DNA from 2 places in the Paenibacillus sp. Cedars genome. Region 1 is predicted to be linked to the other one. Evidence: predicted binding sites of a transcription regulator. Region 1 holds the regulator's gene; the other holds the start of a gene.
What was found. Region 1 encodes Rex, which represses fermentation and respiration genes when NADH is low (regulators of the CRP and FNR family bind a similar motif). Its sites were predicted from a motif close to TTGTGAAATATTTCACAA; they were not measured.
Positions count from the first base shown of each region.

Region 2: the regulator Rex is predicted to act here: its motif matches at 2,138-2,155, upstream of B9D94_RS30195 (formate/nitrite transporter family protein).

Region 1 is NZ_CP020866.1:3,528,537-3,531,779, forward strand. It holds gene B9D94_RS17760 (amidohydrolase) at 1-723, opposite strand, end outside; gene B9D94_RS17765 (redox-sensing transcriptional repressor Rex) at 698-1,363, opposite strand; gene dinG (ATP-dependent DNA helicase DinG) at 1,427-3,243, opposite strand, start outside.
Region 2 is NZ_CP020866.1:6,280,294-6,283,536, forward strand. It holds gene B9D94_RS30190 (amino acid permease) at 585-1,955, opposite strand; gene B9D94_RS30195 (formate/nitrite transporter family protein) at 2,264-3,139, shown strand.

The DNA of each region.
Region 1 (3,243 bases):
GCCCAGCTTCTCCAGATGCGCAACGGGACGGAGTCCGTAGTCATTCACATTCTGGGCCACTTCCGTGTCCGTTTCCGACATATGTGTATGCAGCGGCAGATTCAAATCATGGGATGCTTGGACGAATTTTTCAATTAGATCCGGTGGACACGTATACGGTGCATGCGGCGAGAGCATCGTTGTGATTCTGCCATCGGCTTTGCCGTGCCAGTCCTTCGCAAATGCAACCGCCTCATCCAGTTTTTGCTGCTGAACCTCAGGCGGACATAATCCGATAACGCCACGGGTCAGGACACCGCGCATTCCTGAATCCTCTACCACCTTCGCAACCTGGTCCATCTGATCATACATATCCACAAAAGTTGTGGTTCCGCCCTTGATCATCTCCAGCACGGAAAGAGAGGCTCCCCAGTAAACATCATCGGCCGTGAATTTGGCTTCCATCGGCCACATTTTTTCCTGCAGCCATACTTGCAGCGCCAAATCGTCTCCATAACCGCGGAGCAGTGACATGGCAGCATGTCCATGGGTATTTACCAAACCAGGCAGGAACAACAGATGTGTGCCGTCGATAATCTCGGTTCCTTCCTCTACCAGCGGCTGTTCCTCACCAAGATAGGTAATGCGGTCATTCTCAACAAACATGTATCCACGAAGAACGGATCTTCCATCCTCAAGCACAGCAAAAGTACCGTTCTTAACCATCCACTTCGTTGTCGTCATGTGAAGCTTCCTCCTTACCGTTGTCCAAATAATAAGCCAAGCTCTGCAAATCGGTTGTAAAATCGGCCGTATGAATACGGATATGAGGTGGAGCTTTCAGGATGGTTGGCGCAAAATTCAGAATCGCTTCGATGCCTGCTGCAATAAGCTGATTAGCTACGTTTTGCGCCTCAAAATCCGGAACGGTAATAATCCCGATACGAATGCCGTATTCATGTACGGTTTTCTCAAGCTCTTCCATCGGCTGAACCGTCAAGTTGTTGATTTTCATACCAACTTTGGGGGAATATGAATCGAAAATAGCCACAATCTTCATATTATCCTTCAGGAATGCATTGTAATTGGATAATGCATGTCCAAGATTACCGGCTCCAACCAATGCTACATTAATCTTCTGGTCCAGCTTCAGAATCTGGCGAATCTTCTCAATCAAATAGGAAACATCATATCCGATCCCTTTCCGTCCAAAATCACCGAAATACGCCAGGTCCTTACGAATTTGAGCAGGATTCAGATCCAGTTTCTGCCCCAGCTCCTGGGATGAAACAGTTGAGACCTCCCGCTTCTGAAGCTCATTCAAATAGCGCAAATATACAGGTAATCTGCGGACCACGGCTTCCGAAATTTTTTCCGATTTCATGCATGCTCCCCCTAGTAAAGGTTAATAACTACATCTCTTGCATTTTCATTCTTCGTTTAGCTATCATTCATCGGATTGGTTATCTGCTCCAACCTCGACCTCTTCCTGAAGCCATTCCGAGATGCGTGGAACAATTCCCTCTGTCGGCATATGCTCCATCTTAGGTCCTGGCAAGGAATATAAGAAATATTTCCCGTAATAGGATTCAATCACCCGGGTATCGTATACAATCACGATCCCTTTATCCTGTGCCGTCCGCACCAGGCGGCCAAACCCTTGCTTGAACCGAATAACCGCTTGCGGAACGGAAAGCTTCATGAAGGGGTTCTTTTTCTGCTGCTGCAGCAGTTCACTCTTGGCTTCCACCAGCGGATGATTCGGCGGCTGGAAAGGCAGCCGTACAATAGCAAGACAGGTCAGCGCCTCGCCCGGAATGTCGACCCCTTCCCAGAAGGAGCTGGTGCCAAGGAGCACCGATGCGCTGCTCTCCTGGAAGCGTCGAATCAACTTGGTTCGACTGGTCCCGTCCATTCCTTGCCCCAGCACCGCAATGTCACTTAATGCCAATGCTTCCTTCAGTGGCTCATGCACCTGACGCAGCATCCGGTAAGAGGTGAACAGAACGAGCATCCTTCCATGGGTAGCGATCGCCGTTTCGGCCAGTGACTGCACAAGTGTGTTCACAAAGAGGGCATCCCCGACCGATCCCTTCACGCTCGGAAAATCACGTGGAACGACAAGCAGCGCTTGTTCTCTGTAATTAAACGGAGACGGCAGCTGAACCGTGTTCAGATTACCGGCTTCAGCCGCTTCCTGAAGACCCAGATTCTCGATCATGAACTGGAACGATTTATCCACCGACAAGGTAGCCGATGTCAGAATGACGCTTTGTTTTTTATCAAAAAACAATTCCTTTAAATGAGTGCTTACATCAACAGGCACTGCATAGAGCTGCAGCGATTTACTGCGGAAATTGCCATTAGCCTCCATCCAGTATACCGTACCCTCATCATTAAGAGCCATGAAGGAGCGCAAGTCCTCACGGTGAGCGGCCAGGTCTTTAAACAGTCCGGACAGATCCGTAAGCAAGCTGTCTGCACTGTAATCATCCAGATCTTCCTTCATTTCAGCAATCAGCTTGTCACCCTTGCGCACAACGTCACCCAGGGTCACATGAATCTGATGCTCCAGCTCCGCCAGCGATTGCCAATCCTTCGGTTTCTTGAGAGGCGATAACCGAAGTGAGAATTGGCCCGCGTCTCCTGGAGATGCATCCCCGCGTTCCGGCAGCAGTGCAAACAGCTGATCGCTAAGACGATCCCAATTTTCTTTGGCCGTGATGAGATCTGGATACATACGGTCAATGACAGAAGACCATTCTACGGCCTTCTCATGCGGTGAAGCCTGAAGCAGCTGGCGAAGCGCGGGAAGCTGTCCGCTGCGGCTGTCCTTGTACATCCGGGTCAACGTATGCACAACCGTAAAATATTTCATTTGCAAGCCAAGGTGCTTGCCCGCAACGTCCTCAAGATGATGTGCTTCGTCAATGACGAGGCGTTCATAACTCGGCAGCAGCTGATGATTGGCTTTAACGTCAGTGAACAGCTTCGAATGGTTCGTAATGACCACGTCGGCAACGCTCGCTTCATGTTTGGCCCTGTGGTAGTAGCATTTGCGGAACCATGGGCAGGCACGTCCAAGACAGGAATCCGAATCGCTGGAGATCGTCTCCCAGAAATCTCCGCCACGGCCGCCGAGGTTCAGCTCTTCATCGTCGCCGTTTTCTGTCTGTGTCAGCCAGACCAGCATCTGTGCTGCAATGATCACATCTTCCTTCGGCGAATGAAAATCTCTTCTATTTATTTTATGTTCAAATTTTC
Region 2 (3,243 bases), 2.8 Mb from region 1:
TAGGATGCACTTTGGAGCTCCATCCAACATTGGGGTACACTTTCTGGAAGCTAGCTTGATTTGCCATTTCGGCACACTCTCATGCACACCAGCTCTATCTCTAACGGACATCAGAAGCGTTATTTGCGCTAATTAGCTTCTATTATGAACGTAACGGACACCAGCGTCGCTATGAGGCCAGATAAAAGGACATTTCCCATCAAATTGACTAAATAACGCCTCTAAGGTCCGTTAGAATTCAAAAAGCTACTTTTTCCATCCAATAGCGTCTCTTTAGTCCGTTAGACAACCAACTGCCCTATAGTTCTAAAACGAGCGTACTTATCAACGGTTATTGGGTATTTCGGGTAAACAACGGTTTTCGGATAAATAACGGTGATCGGGTAAAGCAGCATATTCCATAAAAAATAGCGGTGTATGGATTTAATCCACACACCGCTATTTTGCGTACCCTTGCTCAGATTGAGCAGGCAAATTGCTCTAATCAAAGAATGTTGTCTGAACCAATAAACAGAGGGGCTCTAACGTCCGGCGGTTATTCCTATCATCCCAAGTGGTTTGACATCCTATCCTGTAAGGGTGATCTACTCGTAACCGGATGAGTCGCCTTTTGACAATGCGCTATGCCTGTATCCGTATATAGCGTAGATGACGACACCGAGTCCGATCCATACAATGAACCCGATCCAGGTAATCCACTGCAGCGTGGTCAGCAGATAGAGACAGCTGGCAACAGCAATCAAAGGCAGCCAAGGCACAAACGGCACGCGGAAGGTGCGTTTTAGATCCGGATGTGTTTTGCGCAGCACAATGATGCCGAGCGAGACGGTAATGAAGGCAAAAAGCGTGCCGATGCTGGCCAAATCCGCCAGGTTGCCAAGGGGGACAAAGCCGGACAGCAGGGCGATGCTGATACCGGACACCCAGGTGCTGAATTCCGGCGACTTCGTTTTCGGATTGACCGAGCTCATCCGTTTCGGCAGGAGTCCGTCCCGGCCGAGTGCATACAGCAGTCGGGACTGTCCGAACATGACACCCATCAGCACGGTGGTGAGTCCAGCTATGGCCCCCAGCGAGATGAAATAGGACATCCAGTCCTGCTCGATGTAGAGCAGCGCAAAGGCAACCGGGTCTTTCACATTGAGCAGGTTGTATGGTACGAGTCCTGTCAGCACCGCGGTAACCGCAATATATAACACGGACACAATCAGCAGGGAACCCAGAATGCCGATCGGGAGGCTCTTCTGCGGATGCTTGACTTCTTCGGCTGCCGTTGCAATGACATCAAAGCCCACGTAGGCGAGGAAGGCAATGGCCGCTCCCGTCATGACACCTTCCATGCCAAATGGCAGGAACGGCGTCCAGTTATCCGGTTCCACATAGAATATCCCCACGCCGATAAATAGCAGAATGACGGCAACTTTCAGATAAACCATGAAGGTGTTAAGCCTTGTCGATTCCTTGGCTCCGCGCGATACAATCCACGTGATCAGAAGCGCGATAAATATAGCGGGCACATCCACATAGGTACCGTTGGCCGGATTAAAGGCATTGGTTATCGCGGTTGGCAGATGTATCCCGAAGCCCGCGAGGATGCTCTGGACGTAACCGGACCAGCTGCTGGATACCAAAGCGCTGGCGAAGCCGTATTCCAGAAGCAGGTCCCAGCCCATCAGCCAGGCAAAACCTTCGCCAAAGGTTGAATAGCTGTACGTATATGCACTGCCCGCCACCGGTACGGTGGAGGCGAATTCTGCGTAGCAGAGTGCACAGAAGGCGCACACCAGCCCCGCCAGCAGGAACGAAACGATTAATCCCGGTCCGGCATGGGTTGCGGCGGTGACGCCGGTTAATACAAAAATCCCTGTTCCCACGATAGAACCCACGCCGAGGATGATAAGGTCCATGGCACTGAGTTGTTTTTTTAATGCGGAACGTACTTCCCCACCTTGCATATTAGGGATCGGCTTCTTGCGAAGCAGATTGTGTTTCAAGCTCATAAATGGAGTCTCCTAGATGTTTATTTAGATAGATTTCCCCGATGTGTGACCCATCCATTCGACATTATAAAGAAAAACGAATTTCTTTGAAAGGGGGAATGTCTCATCTGAAGGCTGTCCTCCCCTGATGGACACAAACGTGACATAATTCACGTTCAAGGTGATGAAGCTGCGTTACAATGAAGGTAAACGATAAATAGGAAACCAAGAGCTGCATCGGACATACCCAATAGAACGAATGCAGGAGAAATGAGGAAGAGACCATGGCCTACTACAAACCTGATCGTATCGCAGAAATTACCGTGGAGACCGGTGTGAAAAAAGCACGCAATTCCACCTTAAATGTTATGATACTCGGCTTTTTGGCAGGGGCATTCATTGCGCTCGGCTTTCTGCTGGATATCCGCGTTATCGCCGGAGCATCTCCGGCCTGGGGAGGGATTGCCGGTTTTATAGGTGCGGCGGTATTCCCGGTCGGGCTTATTCTGGTATTGCTTGCAGGCGGAGAACTGCTGACGGGCAACATGATGGCGGTGTCCTTGGCCAGATTCAAGCAGCGGATTTCCACCAAGGAACTGATCCGGAATTTAGCGCTTGTCACGGTAAGCAACTTGGCGGGGGCATTGTTTGTTGCCTATTTCTTTGGCCATGTGACCGGGCTAACAGGCAGCGGCGTATACTTGGAGAAGCTGGTTAATATGGCAGGTCATAAGCTGGACGACAGCTTCCTGCAGGCGTTCTTGTCCGGCATCGGGTGCAACTGGCTTGTTGCGCTTGCCGTATGGCTCTCCTACGGATCGGATCAGATGAGCGGCAAAATTCTGGGGATCTGGTTCCCGACCATGGCCTTTGTAGCTATCGGCTTTCAGCACGTGGTGGCAAATATGTTCCTGATCCCGGCAGCGATATTCGAAGGTTATTACAGCTGGGGTCAGTATTTCATGAACTTCGTTCCGGTATGGCTTGGCAATTTTGTGGGCGGCTCGCTGTTTGTGGCCGCTGCTTACGGGTCTGTTTACTTGAAGAATAGCAATAGGGCGGAGGAGGTATCCGGCATTCACCATGACGCCGCAGCCGTGACAACGACTCCTGCTGCTGGAAGTCCTCCTGAGGTTCATTCAGCACAGCAGGTATCATAATAAATTCAGTATCGATTGCAGAAAATCGCGGGCACCAAGGGAACGTCTACCATAAAAAGCAAATTCGCCATGCCGGTCTCGGGGGAGGAGACACGGCATGGCGA